Regions from separate parts of the Bacillus cereus group sp. RP43 genome, predicted to be linked through region 2. Evidence: riboswitches for the same ligand, from Rfam matches in the RefSeq annotation. Region 2 holds a riboswitch; the other holds the start of a gene.

Region 1 (10,674 bases), 2.7 Mb from region 2:
TCTGACATAAGTAACCGGGTCTCATCTTCTGCGAAAACACAACCAGCGCTCCGAAGCTTGCTAACTATACATTTTTCCATTTTCATATCCAAAAAGAAATCTGTTTTATTCTCTATATTATCTCACCACTTTTGATAAAGTTTGTTTGTAATTCAAAATTCGTTAATAATAGCTAATATCCTTCTTCAATAATCTGGATCTTACATACAGTGAAACTTTAATCAGTGGGGGTTTTGTCCATCCCCAACTGATTATTAGCCCGCACCAATCGGGCGTTTACGGGCAGTTGTCTCCCACCTAACTTCCTAGCATTCGCCGAATTTCGAGGTGGGAGTTTTACTGCCCGCAAATAGCGGGATAAACTGTCATTTGATGAACATATTCGTCTATGACCACCTCTTTCCCTTGTATATAGAGCATTCTTTTCAATTTCTGTTTTCGTCAAATCTCATTAACAGAGACATAAACAAAAATACATATTTTTACACTATTTCGATTTATATACACAAACTATAATTTTAACGTTTTGGGCTATTTGCTTTGCTTAAGTTGATTCGCATAGGTACTACCCCTCTTTGAAATATTTCATTTCAAAATGAAATAACATTTCGACATAAAATATCAATCTATCTATACATTACGAAAATAATCTTATAAATTTGAATTTTCATTATATTAAAGGGTGTTACTCAAACAACCTCGAATATTGTAATAAACATACATAACATAAGGAGGTTGATCTATTTTGTTTCGTTCATTTACAAATGGATGTGTTGCCCTTGTGCAGCGTTTCTTACCAGAACCGTTTATTTTATCATGTTTATTAACTGTTTTCGTTATCTTCTTCGGCATGTTTGCAACACACCAAACACCGGTAGAAATGATTACGCATTGGGGCAATGGCATTTGGGGCCTTCTTGCTTTTTCTATGCAAATGGCTCTTGTACTCGTGACAGGATCTGCATTAGCAAACGCTCCTCTTATTAAAAAAGGATTAACGAAAGCAGCGAAACTACCGAAAACAAATGGACAAGGTATTATCGCAATTTCAATTGTAAGTTTACTAGGAGCATACATAAACTGGGGCTTCGGTATTGTTGTATCTGTTTTATACGCAAAAGAAGTGGCAAGACAGTTAGAAGGATTAGATTATAGGTTAGCAATTGCTTCTTCTTACTCCGGATTTCTCATTTGGCATGCAGGCCTTTCTGCTTCTATCCCTCTTACGTTAGCAACAGGCGGTGAAACGTTAATTAAAACGACAGCTGGAAGTATTAAAGAAGCGATTCCAATAACAGAAACGTTATTCTCACCATACGCTCTCGTTCCAGTCATTATCTTTTTAATTACGATGCCTCTCATTAATAAAGCAATGCATCCCGATGAAAAACATACGATTACAGTAGATCCAAGTGTGTTCCGTGAAGAAGCTGCAGCTCAAGAAGTAGAGCAAAAAACATTCGCTGAAAAAATGGAAAATAGTATGATTATTACACTTTGCATTGGATTATTAGGTCTTATTTATATTTTCAACTATTTTAGTACGAAAGGCTTTAACCTTACACTTGATATCGTTATTTTTATGTTATTAATTGCCGGACTAATTTTTCACCGTACTCCTATTCAATATATTCGTGCTTTCTCTGACTCAACAAAGAGTGCTTCAGGTATTTTACTTCAGTTTCCGTTCTACGCAGGAATTATGGGGATGATGATTGGAGTAAATAGTGAAGGGCTTTCGCTTGGAGGAGCTATTTCTACTTTCTTTATTAGCATTTCAAATGAAACCACATTCCCGCTCTTTACATTTTTAAGTGCTGGAATTGTTAATATTTTCGTTCCATCTGGAGGCGGACAATGGGCTGTACAAGCACCAATTATGATTCCAGCTGGCGCTGAACTTGGTGTACCTGCTGCGAAAACAGCGATGGCAATTGCATGGGGCGATGCTTGGACAAATTTAATTCAACCTTTCTGGGCATTACCGGCATTAGCAATAGCTGGTTTAGGCGCTCGTGATATTATGGGATTTTGTGTTGTTAATTTACTTTATGCAGGATTTATCATTAGTCTGTGTTTCTTATTTATTTAAACGAAAAGCTAGTTTTATACTAGCTTTTTTACATAATAATTCATTTATTTCCCATGCAATTTATAATCGTCTTCCACTCTATCTCCGTAAGATTTAATGCCGCAAATGCAAAAAAATCCTCACATACTTTTTCAATCAGATGTGGATTTTTCCCCAAGAAATTCCACTGTAACGCTTTAGGAAGACAATACGTTTCATATTCTTTACTTCCCCGTACTACCTCATCAACTTCTCTTTCACAAATCCCTCTTATTAAATAATCATTTCTTAATTGTATTTGAATTTGTTGAAACGTTTCACTACACTTCTTCAATTGGACTAAACAATTAATATACGTACGAAAAAGTTCGTCATCACAATTGCAACACTTTATAATACGATCGATTTCATTCATAATGTACGAGCCTTTTCTTCTATTTGTAATAGCCATTTTTCACGCTTCTCTAGTTTACTCGTTTTCACAGATTGAAAAACTGACCGTTTTATATCGCGAATGCCGCAAAAACGTAAAACCCCTCGTTTCATCATAATCCAATCTGCTGATCGATATAATAGGGCCACATACCATAACGGTGAGTCTAACGTATTAATAACCCATGCCTTCTTACCCTTCAATAACCCTGTTGGTAAAGCTCCTTCATATTTATAAGCAAATCCCGCTACAAAAATACGATCAATAAATCCTTTTAAAATAGCAGGCATGCCCCACCACCATATTGGATATATGAAAAGAAGAATATCCGCCTCCTGCACTAATTCTCTATATCGCTTCGTCTCTTCTTCATTTAGTAAATCCCGTCTTTTTTTCTCTTCATTAAATACAAGCACTGGATCAAATTGTTCTTTATATAAATCAAGTAACGTAACAGAATGATTTGTTTCCCCAAGTCCTTTTTGCACATGCTTTAATATTGCTGCGTTAAAGCTTGAAGGACTAGGGTGAGCGTATATAATTAGTACGTTCACTACAAAGCAACTCCCCTCTACAGTTAAATCTTCCCTTTCTTTAACATCTTCTCTACGATTTGGACATTTTTCGAACTTTGTAACAAACGATTTAGCACTGTTAGTAACTCTTCTTTTTCTAAACCTTTCAGTTGTTCTTTAACTGTACTCTCACCAGCACCTTGAATATCATACACAACTGCAGCCATATGCTTACAATAATTTTCATACGGACACTCGCAGCTACTTTTTGTAAAATCAGTAAGGTCAATAATCACTTCATAGTTCCCTGCATTTCCAGTAACGAAAGCAAATACTTTCTTGTCTTGTATTTCAACATCTTCTACATGTCCCTCTTCATAATATTCATAACCTTTATCCATAATGTACTTTGGAATCCATTTCGTTATATCTTTTAATAAGTAAGCGTACATAACAACACCCCTTCCTTTAATTCCCTTTTGACTTCAAAAACCCTGCATGTTATTCTAATTACTGTCAAGTAGCGAGTCTACATGGCAAAACGACTGACACCTATTCGGCGAAGGTGTCTCTTTTCATTTGCAGCCGATATGAAGTGCCTCTTTCAGGCACATTCAATCTTTGACACTACACACTCAACACCATTCCCTTGTATCAGGCTGCTTTAGCAGTCTTTTACGCTACATACTTCAAAAAAAAGAGAGCTCAGCTCCCTTTTCCCGCTTTATAAAATACCCCTTTTTCAGCATAGCGATATTCATCATCAGCTAAAGTAATTTTCCCATCCAGTTTGAGTTCATCTAATAATCTTGATAAATAAAATTGATGTAACATTTTTTTAGTGAATTTTCCTTCATGATGCGAAACGATATGTTCTTGAATATCTAACAATGATATTGGCTTATCTTGCTCTATCATATATTCATAAACTGTACTACGCAGTTTTACGTATTTTTCGAGTGTCACAGTACTTCGCAACCCCTTTCTTCTTATTATATGTTTTCGTAATCGGTTTTTTTGCAACAAAAAAACCTCTCCGATAAGAAGAAGTTACGTATATCTTCGTCTTATCTCCCAGAACAAATATGTTCTGCTGGAATTAGCACCTGCATCGCGGTTGCTGGGTTTCATCGGGCCAGTCCCTCCACCTCTCTGGATAAGAAAATATTCACTTTAAATTTAACTATACGTAATTTGATTATAATTGTCAAATAAATATAATAAATTATATTTTCTTCTTTATTGTTCATACTACAAAAAGATGTACAAAAGGAGGCTACTACGTTGCAAAAGAATGCTCGTGGATACGTACAAGATTCTTTTCATTCATTACAAGAAGCGAAACATTGTTTAGAAGATGCATTACAAACTGTTGAAGAAGATTTTAATCGTGCACGTATTGAACAATCCCTTTACGCTGTAGAGCAAGCATTACAAAGATGTGATTATACCGTTCACATCTTAGAACAAGAATGAAAACTTCCCATCAAAAGATGGGAAGTTTTTTCAAATGGCATACTTCATCATTATTGCCGTTATGATTAAAAAATATACAGAATTAACAATTTCTAGAATCCCTACTTTTAATATAGAAATCTTTTTGCCATACAACATAATGGCCCGAATTACACTTGGTACAAATATGAGTGAACACCATGGATTTATAGCAAATACAATTACCGTTAATACAATATGATATCCCCAAGATATAAAACGATACTTCGGATTATTTTTTTCACGAATCATCGTTTTCACATAAAACGTACTTCCTAAAAAATATAGAAATGAAATAAGCGCAATGAATAATGCTGTTTTATCTATGAATTTCATTGAGAAATAATAACTGATTAAACCACCTATACAAAACACTATAATCGCGCAAATGTCATTTAGTAATGCTCGTTCATTTTTTTGACGAGCGTAATACATATTTATAATAAACAATGGAATCATTAATACTGCGAATAAAAGAATTCGCCATTCATATAATAAAGAAATCATCCCAAATACAAATGCAATGATAAAATAAACAATGGCAGCGTGTAGAAATTCTTTTTTTCGTCTTTGCCTTATGTACATGAGAAATGGATAAGTAGCTAGATAGATAAAGAACCAGGCTAAAAACAATGGGATATGATAAAAAGTAGGTTTACCAAGTAATACACTTAATAGAAATGGTATGACAAGCATCGCCCATGCTCCATGTTGCTTCGGAATAACTAACTTCATTAACTATACACCTCCCTCTTGAAAATAGTTCTCACCTACTATTATACAAATAATTTCATATAATAACGGATATATATTGAATCTATTTTTTGACAATAAAAAATGCTTCTTACAATATGTAAGAAGCATGAAAGAGGCAAACGAATATGTAAGTCGCGACCCTACCTTATATGAGTATGCTTTTCTATGTCACGTTATGCTCATCTAATATACCGTATTTCTTTTTAAATCTTGTGAGGATCGTAATCCATGACGTGCTAAATAACAGAAGGAAAATAACATTCGATATCGCGTGACTCAGATCAAAGTAAAAACTTGCGACATAGTAAGCAATAACTGTTTCCCACGTTGCTTCCTGTATAAAACCAAGAAGACCCCAGAAATTCATAATCCAGCCAAATAGAAATCCAACGGCAAATCCATATATGAGTCGTCCCCATAGTTTTTTCATCAAAAATGTATTTCGGAGTAATCCTGCTATAAAACCGATCATGCCCCAAGAGAACATTTGCCACGGAGTCCACGGACCTTGTCCTAAAAAAATATTAGATACAATGGCCGCCGTTGCCCCAATCATAAAGCCAGTTTCACTTCCAAAAACAATTGCAGAAACGATAATAACAAAAGAAGTCGGTTGTACACTCGGTAATATCGAAAATGGTACCCTGCTAACCGCTGCAATAGCCGCTAACACAGCAACGATAACAATTTCACGTGAAACAAACGCCCTCCTTTCAAAACGGAAGTAGAAAGGTAACATAATGACAGCTAATAAAAACAAACTACTTACCATGTAATACCCGTCCATAATAAGAGTCGTAAAGAGTAGTGTACATATTACAACGACAAAAATAAATATTATAAACGCAACATATCGTTTGGACACGCTTCGTACACATCCTCCCACGTTAATGCAAATGGCAACTCTCTACGGATGAATCGGTTAATAGATGTTGTATAAAAGAAGTTACCACTAAAGAACTCTTTCGGTGCATCATTCATAATGACTTTCCCGTCAAATAACATCATACATTGATCAACGTATTTCGCTGCAAACTCAATATCGTGCGTTGTCATTACAATTGTTGCACCTTCTTTTTGCAATTGTTTAAACAGCTCTCCTACTCTTTCCTTTTTCCATGGATCTAGTCCCTTTGTCGGCTCATCCAGTAATAATAAAGTCGGCTTTGATAATAACGTTGTACATAATGCAAGTAGTTGTTGCTCCCCGCCGCTACAATCATGCGGATGGCGATCTTTAAGCGAATCTAACCAGAACTTTTCCAACATTTCTTCTGCTATTCCTTTTCCCTCTTCGCCATATAATTCACGAGCACGCTCATAAACCTCTTCCCATACTGTATCAAATGTAAAATGATAATACGGATGCTGTGATACATACCCTATACTTTTAAATCGTTCTTTCGAATCAATTTTATGTATCACTTTTCCATTCCACTTTACCTTACCTCTTCTAGCTTTTTGCAATCCTGCTAAAATCGTTAACAGTGTAGACTTCCCAGTTCCGTTTTTCCCAACTAGAGCTGTCCATTTTCCTTTTTCGATGTTCACTGTTAAATCTCGTAAAATAAGTGGACTATTTTTTTCATATTGAAAAGATATATGTTCTGCACTTAAAATTACTTCTTGCTTTTCACATTGTTCTACTTGCTCATTCCTATATGATATCGCTGAAAAATCATTCATTTTCATTTGCGCTTCTCGTACTGTAAACGGAATATCTTCTACATTCCACTCTAAAAACAATCTTGGAATTTGGGGAATGAATGGATGGAACTTTTCTACTTCCCACATGTTCGCTATCACACTTTTAGAAGTACCATCATAAACGATTCTGCCATTATCCATACAAACAACGCGTGTTGCGAGCGGTATAACTTCATCTAAACGATGTTCACTTAAAACTATCGTAATTCCGAGTTCTTCATTAATACGTTTTAACAATCCTAAAAACTCTTTTGCAGCAATCGGATCTAGCTGCGCTGTCGGTTCATCCAGTAATAGTAGCTTCGGCTGCATGACTAATACTGCTGCTAAATTTACTAGTTGTTTTTGACCACCAGATAAAGTATGAACAGATTGATGTAACAAATCTTGAAATCCTAAAAAGCTAATGAGTTCCGCTATTCTTTTTTGAATAATATGTGATGGTAGCCCGATATTTTCTAAAGAGAATGCTAATTCTTGAATAACTGTATCCATTACGAGCTGATTTTCTGGATTTTGAAATACCATACCAATTTCTTGTGCAGATAATAAATCTGGTACATCTTCTAATAAAGCACCATCATAATATATATGCCCCGAACGCGTGCCAATTGGAAGTAACTCCTTTTTAAAATGTTTCAATAAAGTTGTCTTCCCAGAGCCGGAGCCACCAGCAAGTACTATAAATTCTCCTTTTTGAACAGAAAGAGAAATATGCTGTAACGCGTATTCATTTTCATCAGCATATATAAATGATAAATTTTTTATTTCTGCATGCGCCACCATATCCACTCCCTTCCTTCCATCATAATTGGTAAACTAACAAACATCATAAATAGGAAAAACATAATTCCATCGTGTTGCTGGAATAGTATTGATTCCACTTTCGGATAGATGATCAATTTCCCTCCGCCGTAATAACTAAATATGAATGAGGCTATAAATAGAATACTTAAATAACTTAGCGTGTACCAATCGCGTCTTTCCATTCTATACCGAATATAAGTCGTACGCTTCGTTACACCAAACCCACGAGCTTGCATAGAATCTGCTGTTTGTAGTGCATCTTCTAACGAACAAACTAATAACACTTGCAGTAATTGCATTCCATTTCTTATACGCTCAATGAGTGAACCTGAATCTAATTGTACACCTTTCGTTTTTTGGACGAGTGTAATTTTCTTTAACCGCCTAATAAACAAAGGAACAAACCTCACTGTAATCATCGTTAACAATGCTACTTTCGGTGAAATCCTTGAAAATAAATATAAAAATTTATGACTCGAAATAATATCGTTATAAGAAGCAAACGTAAACATAATCGCAACTAATAATAAACCCATTACAAGTCCATACATACAAGCCTCAAGCTTAATCCGGCTATCTCCTAAATAAAATAAAGTAGTCGCTCCTCTATGCGTTAACAAAGAATTGAATAAAATTACCATCAAAAAGAATATAAAAGTACTAGGCAGCATCTTTCTTATTTTCTCGCCATTCCCTTGTACTATATTTAAGATTACTATTAGTACAATCGCTCCAATTAAAAAAAGAGGATGAAGACACATCATACATAGTATCATCACCCCAATATAATAGAAAAAATTCACAAAAGGATGTAAAGAAGAAAAGCTTATTTTCATAGTCCTTTACCGAAGATCCTTTCCTATTTTAATACAAACACCCACTCGATTGTATCTCCTGGTTTTACTTTTACTACACCAGCACTATAGTTTGGAAAAGCACCGTTCACACGATATTTCCATCCACTAGTAGCAGTAACATCTTTTTCATATAAATTATTAATACCTTTTACATAAATATCACCTTTAGAGCCCATTGCATCAATCTCTAATCCTGTGCCCGTTAGCACACTATAAACAGTGTCGCCTTCTTGTACATCAACCTTTTTCGCACCTAATAAGTATCCTTCATTTCCTTTTACGGAGATAGTAACTTGTTTCGGTTGCGGTTTCGGTACTGGTACTGGATCTGGTTTTGGTGGTTCAGGAGTTGTTACTGCCGGAGTCGGTACCGTTTTCTCCTCTTTATTCGGATCTTCCTTTTGCTCCTGCTTTGGTGTTTCTTTCGGCTGATTAACAACCTTTGCTTCTTCTTTTACTTCTGGTGCTTTCGGTTGCTGAGGTTTCTCTTCTTGTACTTTTTGTTGTTCTGGTTGTTTATTTGCAGCAGGCTGTTCCTTTGGTTGCTCTTCTTTTTTTACTTCCGGTTGTGCCTGCGCTTTTTCTTCTTTTTGTTTCTCTTCTACTTTTTGTTCTTGTTTATCTTTCTGCTCTTCTTGTGGTTTCTGCTCCGGTTCAGCTTGTTTCTCTTCCTGTTTCGGTATATCTTTTTGTTCTTCCTGTTTCGCTACTTCTTTTTGCTCTTCTTGCTTCGGTTCTGCCTTCTTCTCAGGCTTTACAGCCGTTTCTTCACATCCGGCTAATAATCCCAATGAAAGAATTAAAGAAATGAACCATTTCATCTTACTCATGCTGTCCTCACCTTTCATATTAAAGTGAAACTTTAATGAGTGGAGATTTTGTTCATCCCCACTCATTATTGGCTCTCACTTTTATAATAAAATTAGGAGCAAATGATTGCTCCTAATTTTTGTTAAGCTGCTTTACGTCTCCATAATACATATGCAGAAGCAATACATAATACACCCATACCTACTTCTGTTGCTGCACTATGAGAAGATGCTCCTGTTTGTGGTAATTGATTCTTATTCTTGTTTGTTTCTTTATTAACTCGTTCGTTATCTACAACAACTTTTAGATTTTCATCTTTTGGTTGTTTTTGTAACTCTTCTTGTTGTTTTGGCTGTTCTACAACTTCTTTTTCTTCTACAGTTGTCTCTGGCTCTACAATTGGTTTCGTATCGATTTCATTCTCTACTACATTTGACCAATCATAAATCGATTTCCCAAAATCTTTAAACTGAAGTAACGCTAAAAATGCTTGCTCTGTAGCCATTCCGCTACCTTTTTGATCACTCGGTAACCATTTGAACTCACCATTTGGAAGCTGGTATGACATTAAATTTTGTACCGCTTTATTAAGACGATCGTGATCTACATCTTTAACTAGCGATAGTCCAATAATCGCTTGTGCAGTACTATTAGAATTCTCTTGTCCATCAGCGGCAAAACCACCATTACCTAGCTGCTGCTTGTATAAATAATCAACAGCTTTTTGGATAGATGGCTTTACATCTGCTTGATCTTGATAAGGAGCTAATGCTGCTAATACCATACTTGTTACATCAACGCTACTAGCACTTTCTTTACTACTTGAACTATCATACGTCCAGCCACCGTCTGTATGCTGCGAGTTTAAAAGTGCTTGTACTAAATTAGCTCGATTCCATTTCGCTTCGGCCGGAACCTCATATTTCTTTGTATCTAATGCAAGTAATGTAAATGCGTATCCTGTAACAGAATTCACTTTATCTGATTCAAATAAATTTTGTACTAAATTTTGTCCCTCTACCTTTGTAGGATCTACATTCATTGCATTCATCATAATAATCGTTCTAGCTAAATCTGTTGCTGAAAAACGATTTAAACGCTTCTTAACCTTTTCAGCTACTGGCTGAACATAGTTTATTTTCGTTTCAAGTGGAACATTTACACCTGAACGAGCAAGTCCAATCGCAACCCAATCACTACCAATTCCATCTTGTAACATCTTTT
Region 2 (10,674 bases):
CGCTGCAATTATTTCGCGGTATATGAAAAGGAATTTCTTACTATTAAAAGACAGAACATTGCCCCTGATTATTTTTTTGAAATGGAAGACAGAAAAGCGCAATTTCATAGAAAGGAGGATATAGATGAATGAGTTAAACAAGAACATTGGGGAAAATATATACGTTAAATTAATCGGTGAAAAAAGGTTTAGAGGTATATTAATTGATGTAGGGAATGATATTGTTGTTCTATACAATGGACAAGACTATGTATATATATCTTTATACCATATCCAATATTATAGATTTTTAAGAGAGTATGATGAAGAAATATTGAAACCAGATGTGGATTCTGTAATTAAGAGGGAATCACCTTCAATTTCTTTGAGAAAAGTATTAAGCACCTCTAAAGGGATTTTTACAGAAATTTATGTGGCAGGAAATGCCCCGATACATGGTTATGTTACAAGTGTAATGAACGATTATATTGTTTTTTATAGCCCGGTTTATAAAACGGTATATATATCTTTAAAGCATTTGAAATGGTTAATTCCCTATAAAGAGAACCAAGTACCTTATTCCCTCAATAAAAATGAACTCCCCGTAAATCCATTAAATATTACTTTAGCTAGAACGTTCGAAGAACAGCTTATTAAAATGTCTGGGAAAATTATGGTGTTTGATTTAGGTGAAGAATCTAACAAAATCGGAAAGATGGCGAAAATTGATGAAGGGCATATTGAAATATTAAAAGCCCGTGACGCAAAAATGTATGTGAATATTCAACATGTGAAATCGGTCCATTGTCCGTAGGTTAGTTAAAAGGGCTGGCTTTTTCTTTTATATATACGGAAGAAAAGGTCGAGCCTATTTGTTTACCGCTATTTGGATATGAGAGGGCAAGTGAATTGAATATATAAGTATGTTACTGTTTTTACTTATACAGAGGTAATCTTGTACTAAATTATAAAAAAGATGTACGAGCTACCTTTTGGTGTATTCAACTCACTTTTGAGGAAGTGCTGCTCAACTACTTTATTAAAGGGGTTTTGTTTGTGGAGCAGTTTCCAAATTCGTTTTCGATTACGTTGCTTGGCAGTGCTGGTGGAGCAGCAAAAGCAGTGTTAGCAATTTTGAATCAAGCGGTAGTAAATGAAAAAGATCCAATTTATGAAGTGATAAAGAATGTAAACTTCCATTTAGTGGATATAAAACAAAAAGATAAAAGTTATTATGATGAGTTATTTCCAAATCTGAAAGAGCAATTTTTTTTATATGAAATAAACCTTCAAGATGTAGTCAAATTTAAACAACATTTAAAGGAAAAAAGAACGAAGGTTGTTATTGATGTTTCAGGTGCAGATACGATTAGGGTACTGAGTTGTTGTAATGACCTTGGCATTTGTTATATTAATTCGGCTTTGGAAAATGAGGCAGTAGATCAAGATGATAGTTTACTTGGTTTTCAGCTTACGGAAAGGTATATGAGGTTTGAAAAGGAGAAAGAAACATTTACAAATACAAGAGCGATTATAGGATCAGGTATGAATCCGGGTGTTGTTCAATGGATGGTTGTTGAGCTTATGAAAGAACGTCCAAATGAAAAGCCAAGAGCATGTTATATTGTAGAACATGACAATTCATTTTTGAATGATAAAGAGCTTATAAAACCTCATACACTTTATGCATCATGGGCAGTTGAGCGTTTTCTTGATGAAGCGATATGGAGTTATCCTATGTATATGAGTCATCATCGTTCACTTTATTTTTATGAGGATGTATATGCTTCAGAGTATAAAGTGAAGTTAGGAGCAAAAGAATTTTATGGTTGCTTAATGCCGCATGAGGAAGTCTTAATTTTAGGGAAAACTTTTAATATGGAAGTTGGTTTTCTTTATCGGATTAATGAATATACAACAAATTTAATTAGACAGAACTTAGATAAAGTAGAAGATTTATGGAATTGGAATCGTAAAGTATTTAATCCTGCAGAAGAAGAGATTACGGGAGAGGACTTAGTTGGTGTGTTACTCGTATATGAAAATAGCGAGACCTACATGTATAATGTAATGAATAGTAGCCAAGTTTTTCAAAAGTATAAAACAAATGCAACTTACTTCCAAGTAGGATGTGGGATTTATGCGGGCTTGTGTAGTTTACTTTTAGATACCTTTGGACAAGGTGCTTATTATGTAGAAGAATTATTATTAAATACTGAAAGTAAGTATGGGGAATATTTAAATTTATATATGAAGGATTTTGTAATAGGGCATAATAATTTTACAGATGGATTGCTACATGATAGGGTAAGGTGGTTATAAATTGTGACTGAAAAGGAAGGAGCTGTATCTCCTTCCTTTTAGTATTAGAAGGTCACATATTGCCCTGAAAGCAATTTCATATTTATAATTTAAAGAGATAACATTTGAAATGTTTTTTGGGGATTGATCAAGAGGAGTTTTTATATGAACAAATACAAGAGCTTGATTTATGAAGAAAGAGAAGCTTTAAAAGTATTTATATTATTATTCTATATTATATTCTTTTCATATGACGTTATCTATTATTTCGTTTATCCCGCTATGAATATTAATGAAGCAAGGGTAGGATGGCCAGAAGGTGGTATGGGAATAGGTGTATATATATTAGTAATATCTTTATTTCCTATTTCAATATATCTTCAAAAACAAGGTTATGTATATTTTGTGAAATACTTATTTTTAATTGGGTACATGCTTATTGATCTTATTAATAACTTAATGATTTATTTACACAGTGATCGTATTTTTGAAAATGGAAATATGGTTGAAATATTTTTAATTCTATTTGCACCGATTTTCGTGAACAGAAAATATTTTTATTTCGTTTCCTGTAGTGTAATTGGAAAATATGTATTTTTTACTTTGATATTACAAGATGTAAAAGTTGTGATTCCGCTTGTATTATGTATATTCTTTTTCATCATTTCGCATTCTTTATTAAGGAGATTTCAATCTTATGTAAGGACAGTTGTTGAGATGATGAACAGTATGAAAGAGACAGAAAATTTAACGGTTATTGGGACTATGTCTACAACAATCGCTCATGAAATTCGAAATCCATTAACAGCTTTAAAAGGATTTACACAAATTCAAAAAGAAAGAAATCCTGAAGATACGATGAGCTATGAGATTATGCTGCAAGAAATTGAGAGAATTAATGGGTTTGTTAGTGAATTGATGTTATTAGGAAAACCGAAACCAACAAATTATGAATGGTGTAATATACGGGAAATTCTTTTATATGTTGTACAGTTAATGGAAAGCTATGCGACTCAATATAAAGTGGAATTTCATTTGCAAGTAGATGGAAATTTACCCGTTATAAATGGTGATGACAAGCAATTAAAACAAGTGTTGTTAAATATCATCAAAAATGGAATTGAATCGATGCCAGAAGGTGGAGATATTCAGATTCGCGCATATGAAAAAGCTGGAGAGAACTTGTGTATTTCTGTTGAAGATCAAGGTTTTGGGATAGAAAATGAGGAAATAGAAAAAATCGGAAAAGCTTTTTATACAACAAAAGAGAATGGTACAGGTCTTGGATTAATGATTACATATAAAATTATTGAGGAACATCAAGGGAGTATCGCGATTCAAAGTAGCATGGGCGTAGGAACGAAAGTGGAAATTTATTTACCAGCAGTGTAGTACATTAGAAGAAACTATTTTTCAGAAAAGTGTTCTTGTTGTGTAAATATAAACATTTTATAAAATGTTTCAAGAAGGGTTTTTTTTATAAAACACTTCGTTTATAATGGAGGAAAATATCGACATAGAGCTTGTAGCTCGTGTAACGGTTCGGTAGTGTTATGAAAAGAAAAGAAGGGGTGCACGCGCATCCTTTTTTCTATGCAGATATGATGAAAGGGGTGGTATGATGGAATTAACATTAAATTCGACTGTATGTTTACACACGATTCAATTTCGAAAAGAGCAAAAGAACTATATTGTAAAAGATACGATTACAGGAGAGACATATGAAATGCCGCCACTTTGGATTGATGCACTGGCAATGATGCGTGACGGTTTTTTATTGGGAGAAATTGAGGAGAAATTAAAAGAAGAGTATCCGGCCGAAGAAGTAAATATGGTAGCATTTACGAGGCAACTGTTAGAGCTAGAACTTGTCGAAATGGTAGATGGAGAAGAGATAGCTTGTACAAAGAAGAAAGATAAAGATTATTTAGCTTGGGTACGCCCAAGGGTGGAACAATTCTTTCTTAACTTAAATAAAAAATATAAAAGCAAAGGTCAAAAGTGATCTTTGCTTTTTTTGTAGACCATGTTTAAAAAATAACAGCGAATGCCCTTGCGAAAGCACCGTCACTATTTTTAATTTTTAAAGGTGCTGCTGAGAAAAAGAATCGTTTCGCTTTAATGGCATCTAGATTTGTTAAATTTTCAATTAAATAAATATTATTCCCTAGTAATATGTGATGAATCGGTGATGTTTCTGTCGTTACCTCATCAGGAGAAATAAAATCTAAACCGACAGATTTTACTTTTAATTGAACTAGTTCTTCAGCTAATTCTTCGGAAAGATAAAACGCTTCTTTCTCATAAGCTTCGGTATTCCATTTATTAGATAGATTGGAATGGAAAATGACAATATCGCCTTCTTTTATGTCGACAGTATGTAATACTTCCTTAGGTAATTTTCGCTCTTGAACATGAGTCACATCGATAAGAACAGCTTCGCCTACAAATTGATTTAGGGGTAATTGATCAATAGTGGTTGCGCCTGAAATGAAATGAGCAGGAGCATCACAATGCGTACCAACATGAACGACAGAATGAAAATTCGTAACTTGATAACCTGATTCTTCAACGCTTGTAATGGCTTCTAGTTGAATTTTTGGTGTTCCAGGAAATTGAGACATATTATTTTCAAACGTTTGTGATAGATCAATTACTTTCATTTTACATACCTCCAATATATTTTTTAAAAATAATAAAAAGCCCTTCCTTCATAATCAAGAAAGATGAGCTTTACATACTAGTTGAGTTTTATCTTCCAAAATGCAATGCATTTTGCAGGAATTAGCACCTATTCAGTTTGCATAAACTGAGGTTGCTGGGCTTCAAAGGGCCGGTCCCTCTGCCTCTCTTGATAAAGGTTTATTCAGTTTTAAATTCGGAATATTCGAGATATTTAGATTGTAATTCATTTCCTTTTTTCGTGCAATACAAAATAGGTATTCACCCAAATAAAGGTTCTCGCATATTGTAGCTTATGTAAGTAGAATGCTGCGAAGGGGTGGGTGCAGTGACAGGTAATGTATTGAACTATTTTGCTGGTGGAAATACAGCTAGGGGATTTTATAGCTTGTATGAAGAGAGTTTAAAAGGGCTAGATAGGTTATTTATTTTAAAAGGCGGTCCAGGAACAGGGAAGTCTTCTTTAATAAAAGCAATTGGGCGTGAATGGACTGGAAAAGGATATGATATTGAATTTTTACATTGTTCTTCTGATAATAAGTCAGTTGACGGTGTAATTATTCCGAAGCTAAATGTAGGAATTGTCGATGGGACATCGCCACACGTTATAGAGCCGAAAATGCCTGGAGTTGTAGAGGAGTATATAAATTTAGGCGTTGCTTGGGACTCAGATAAATTAAGAAAGAAAAAATTAGAGATTGAACGATTTGTTTCAGAAGCAAGTAAAGCCTTTCAAGCAGCTTACGGGTGTTTTAAAGAGGCTCTAGTTATACATGATGAGTGGGAGAAAATATATATTAATAACATTGATTTTAATAAAGCAAACGAATTAACAAATCAGCTTATACAGAAATTGTTTGCAGATAAAGGCGGGAAGAAATCAATTGTGAAACATCGTTTCTTAGGGGCTGCTACACCGAAGGGAGCAGTTGATTTCGTTCCTAATTTGACAGAAGGGCTTCCGCATCGCTATTTTATAAAAGGTCGCCCAGGTTCTGGAAAATCAACGATGCTTAAAAAATTAGCTAAGGCAGCAGAAGAAAAAGGTTTTGAAGTAGAAGTGTATCATTGTGGATTTGACCCAAATAGTCTCGATATGATTATCGTAAGGGAATTAGGATTTGCAATTTTTGATAGCACAGCACCGCATGAATACTTCCCAAGCCGTGAGGGGGATGAGATTATCGATATGTATGATCTCATTGTTGCACCAGGGACAGATGAGAAGTATGCTACGGAAATTCGCGACGTTTCAATTCAGTATAAAACAAAAATGAATGAGGCGATGTCTTTCTTAGCAAAGGCAAAATCAGTTCGTGATAAATTAGAACGAATTTATATTGCCGCTATGGATTTTTCAAAAGTTGATGCATATAAAGAAGAAATCCAAAAAGAGATTGAACGAATTGCAGTTACTGTAATTGAAAAGAAAAAATAGGTATTTTGTTAGGCTGTCGGGAACTTTCTGACAGCTATTTTAGTATGTAGTAAAATTAGTCTTATATTTGTCGAATTTCCAGGGAAATGATCAAAAAATGGGGAGGGTATGAAATGAGAGAGAAAATTGAGTTGGAACTAGAAAGAATTGAAAAAGAGAATGATGTGAAAATTTTATTTGCTGTAGAATCAGGGAGCAGGGCGTGGGGATTTCCATCGAAAGATAGCGATTATGATGTTAGGTTTGTTTATATACGTCCTGTAGAATGGTATTTATCAATTCATGATAAACGTGATGTAATCGAGTATCCAATTAGTGATGATTTAGATATAAGTGGCTGGGATATTAAAAAGGCATTGCAACTATTTGCAAAGTCAAATCCAGCGTTACTCGAATGGATTCGATCACCAATTTTTTATTCGAAAAACTCTAGCCTTCCAGAACAACTTCAGCAAATGAGTGAAAAGGATTTTGATCCGAAATCAACAATATATCATTACTTACATATGGCTTCAAAAAACTATCGTGAATTTTTACAAGGTGAAAATGTAAAGTTGAAAAAGTACTTTTACGTATTACGTCCTATTTTAGCGTGCAAATGGTTAGAGGAGAAGGCGACATTGCCTCCTGTAGAATTTGACCGGTTAATTACAGAACTATCAGTAGAACGTAGTGTATTGAATGAAATTGAAAAGTTGTTAATAAAGAAAAAAGCGGGTACTGAATTAGATATCGGTTTAAAAATTAATGTACTAAATCAATTTTTAGAAGAGCAAATTGATTATTATCAGCAATACGTGAAAGGTATTAAAAAGGGACTAGGAATAGATATTGAAAGCTTAAATACATTATTTCGAGATATGTTGTTTGAGTTATGTAAAAAAGAGCACAAGTAAGTCTGTGCTCTTTTTTAGTTTTTAGGAATAAAGAAAACAGATATAGCTGCGATAAGGCCTGCAAATGAGAATAAGTAAAAATTCCACGCCAGATCATATTGCATTGTTATAATAATACCAACAAGAATAGGGCCAGCAATCGCACCAATTCGCCCAAGGCCAAGCCCCCAGCCTAAAGAGGTAGCTCGGATATGGGATGGGAAGTATTGTGTTACATATGCATTTAATATTTGAGTAATACCGACTGATCCAATTCCAGCAAGACCAATTAAAAGATAAATGATTGTAATGGAGGGTTTGATTGTTAATAGTCCGATGCATATGGCTGCCATAAGATAGGAGATGCTAATAACAATTTTTGCTCCTATACGATCGGCAATCGCCCCGGCAAATAATGCGCCGATAGCTGCAGTAATATTTAGCATAAGTAGAAATGATAAACTAGATCCAAGAGGATATCCTGCTTGGCGCATCAGCTGTGGTAACCAAGTATTTAAACCGTATATTAAAAACATTCCCATTATATAAGTGGTCCAGAAAAGTAGAGTTGCTTTTATGTATTCTTTTGAGAATAACGTAAGAAATCCATTTTTCTTTTGTGTATTAGATGGTGTTTCAGAAATTTCTTTTTTTACATGTAATTCAATTTGAAAACGATCACGAATTTTTTTCGCTTCTTCTTGCCGATTACGTGATAACAAAAATTGAATGGACTCAGGTAAATAACGAACAATGAAAGGAATGAGAAGTAGCGGAATCATTCCGATGCCAAACATAATTCTCCATCCGAGATCTTCTAACATAAACATGGATAAAATAGCACCTAACACGATACCTAAAGGATAGCCGGTAAACATAAGAGCATAAATAAAAGATTGCCGTTTTTTTGGTGAATATTCAACAGTAAGTGCGGAAGCCGTTGGGATAACACCGCCTAATCCGATTCCTCCGATAAATCGAGATAGCCCGAATAATTCCGGAGAAGGAGCAATTGCTGCTAAGCCCATTGTGATAGAAAAAAGAGCTAAACAGCATATAAGTGTCCACTTTCGTCCAATTAAATCTGTAATGGTTCCGACTAGAATAGCGCCAATAAACATCCCAAATAGAGCATAGCTGGCAATTGTTCCAGCGTGGGCTGGTGATAGTGCCCAGCTGTTGTCTTCTAGGAGTTTTGGTAGAACGGCACCGTAAATACCTAAATCATATCCGTCAGCTAGAATGGCTAGCCAACAAATAAAAACAACAAGTTTTGTAATAGAACTTGAAAAGATAGTTTCTGTAGATTCTAGATGAGGTGGAGCAGAAGGTTGCATAGTTATTCACCCCTTTTATTCCGCTATTTGCGGGCAGTAAGACTCCCAACTCAAATTAGGCACATGCGAGGAAGTTAGGTGGGAGATTAACTGCACGTAAAAGCCCGATTGGTGTGGGCTAATAATCAGAGGGGGATGGACAAAAACCTCCTCTGATTAAAGTTTCACTTTATTTGTAGATGAATATATTATTTTACTTTATGTTAATATTTTCCTTCTTGTATCGAAATTTATCTGAAAAGGTGTCATGAAAAACAAAGAAGTTCAACAGGATTCCCGTTGAACTTCTTTGTTTTTTTATTCGTTATCAACTCGCTTTAATGGTTGATCTGCTGGACCTTCCATAACATCCCCATCAATTGAAAAACGGGAACCGTGACAAGGGCAATCCCAAGTACAATCACCGTTATTCCATTCAACTTCACAGCCGAGGTGTGTGCAAGTTGTATCGACGATATGTAATTTTCCTTCTTTATCTTTATAAGCACCTGCTCGTTTACCGTTGACATGTACAACAGATCCTTCGCCAACTTCAAGATCTTCTGGCTTACGTAATGCGGTTTCAATTTTTCCTTCAATTAAGTGTTTAGCAACATCAATGTTCTGAGAGAGGAAAGTTTTTATATCTGGATTTGCATGAAAGCGTGATGGTGCAAACAGTTCTTTATACGGACTGTGGACTTTTAGAATGGAGTCCTTCAGTAAATGAGCTGCTGCAGTTCCAGTCGTCATTCCCCATTTACGATATCCAGTTGCCACAAATATATTTGGATTCCTTTCGTTAATATGTCCGATATAAGGAAGCTTATCTAGCGTGATTAAATCTTGTGCTGACCATCTATAGGGAACTTCATCTACTCCAAAAGTTGCTTCAGCAAAAGAGTAGAGTGCTTCGTAATGAAGCATCGTATTTATTCCTTGTCCTGTTTTATGACTCTCTCCGCCGATTAATATTAGCTTTTCTCCATTGCTTGTCGTATAACGTATGGAGCGTTTTGGATCATCGATATTTAAATACATGCCCCCTGGATAATCCGTTTTTGCTTTTATTGCGAGAGCATAGGAGCGTTCTGCATACATTCGCGTAAAGAAAAAGCTATTAGCATCATAAAAAGGAAAATGTGAACAAGAGACAATATAATTACAAGTGATGCGATGGTCACCCTTTGTAATTACTTGTGGATAATCTCCTTTTTCCACATCAATAGCTGTTGTTTGCTCATAAACTTTTCCGCCCATTTCCACAAACTTTTCTAAAAGTGTTTTTAAATAAAGGAGGGGATGGAATTGCGCTTGATTTTTCATCACAAGTGCAGATTGTACTGGAATAGGAATCGACAGGGATTGAACATAGTCGCAAGGAATATTTAATTTTTGATAGGCTTCATATTCTTTCGTTAAAGTTCGCAGGCCATTATTGGTAGTTGTATATAAATACGAATCTTCATTTGTGAAATTACAGTCGATTTTATATGTTTGCACAGTGTCATTTATGAATTGGAGAGCGTGATTATTTGATTCGTAGTAAAGCCTGGCTTTTTCCACACCGAAATGATTTATTAATTCGTCGTAAATAAGATCATGTTGTGCTGTTACTTTTGCTGTTGTATGCCCAGTTGTTCCATTTAAAATAAGACCAGAATCAATTAAAACAACGTCGATGCCTTCTTTTGCAAGTAAATAGGCAGTAGTAATACCTGTAATACCAGCACCGATAACAGCAACTTTCGTCTTTATATTTTCGGATAAACGAGGGAAAGTAGGAAACGGAGTAGATTCAATCCAATAAGATAACGGCAGTTGTGGAAATGTATCACTTGTCATTGTGGAAACCTCCTGATTTTAGAACAATTTTCCTTTTAATATTTCCATATTATATGAAATTCATGTGTGTTATTTTAAAAGGAGTCTCCTTTTATTAAAAGAGGGATTAAATTATTTTGATATAATTAATTTGATAGGGCATTATGAAGAAGTAGGATTTATATAAAACTAAATTTAAGTGATTCCGTTTGTTGATTATATAGAGAGTTCTTGAATGAGATAGAGTCCATTGTGTTTA

What was found. Region 2 has a riboswitch for S-adenosylmethionine ahead of QCI75_RS24750 (cyclase family protein). Riboswitches for the same ligand answer to the same signal wherever they lie in the genome.
Region 1: another riboswitch for S-adenosylmethionine. It lies ahead of QCI75_RS10935 (hypothetical protein); the one in region 2 lies ahead of QCI75_RS24750 (cyclase family protein).

What each region holds. Positions count from the first base shown of each region.
Region 1 is NZ_JARVHQ010000001.1:2,076,393-2,087,066, reverse strand. Features, by position in the region: gene QCI75_RS10960 (putative protein N(5)-glutamine methyltransferase) at 1-80, opposite strand, end outside; gene QCI75_RS10955 (short-chain fatty acid transporter) at 746-2,092, shown strand; gene QCI75_RS10950 (group-specific protein) at 2,133-2,486, opposite strand; gene QCI75_RS10945 (NAD(P)H-dependent oxidoreductase) at 2,483-3,058, opposite strand; gene QCI75_RS10940 (SWIM zinc finger family protein) at 3,082-3,471, opposite strand; gene QCI75_RS10935 (hypothetical protein) at 3,725-4,045, opposite strand; SAM riboswitch class I at 4,084-4,182, opposite strand; gene QCI75_RS10930 (hypothetical protein) at 4,304-4,495, shown strand; gene QCI75_RS10925 (YwiC-like family protein) at 4,526-5,248, opposite strand; gene QCI75_RS10920 (ECF transporter S component) at 5,433-6,134, opposite strand; gene QCI75_RS10915 (ABC transporter ATP-binding protein) at 6,107-7,762, opposite strand; gene QCI75_RS10910 (energy-coupling factor transporter transmembrane component T) at 7,741-8,619, opposite strand; gene QCI75_RS10905 (DUF4430 domain-containing protein) at 8,643-9,470, opposite strand; gene QCI75_RS10900 (DUF4430 domain-containing protein) at 9,593-10,674, opposite strand, start outside.
Region 2 is NZ_JARVHQ010000001.1:4,763,691-4,774,364, reverse strand. Features, by position in the region: gene QCI75_RS24770 (LSm family protein) at 125-793, shown strand; gene QCI75_RS24765 (S-adenosylmethionine decarboxylase related protein) at 1,036-2,301, shown strand; gene QCI75_RS24760 (ATP-binding protein) at 2,446-3,672, shown strand; gene QCI75_RS24755 (hypothetical protein) at 3,902-4,285, shown strand; gene QCI75_RS24750 (cyclase family protein) at 4,311-4,943, opposite strand; SAM riboswitch class I at 5,029-5,141, opposite strand; gene QCI75_RS24745 (PRK06851 family protein) at 5,291-6,400, shown strand; gene QCI75_RS24740 (nucleotidyltransferase domain-containing protein) at 6,514-7,296, shown strand; gene QCI75_RS24735 (MFS transporter) at 7,311-8,612, opposite strand; gene QCI75_RS24730 (FAD-dependent oxidoreductase) at 8,910-10,436, opposite strand.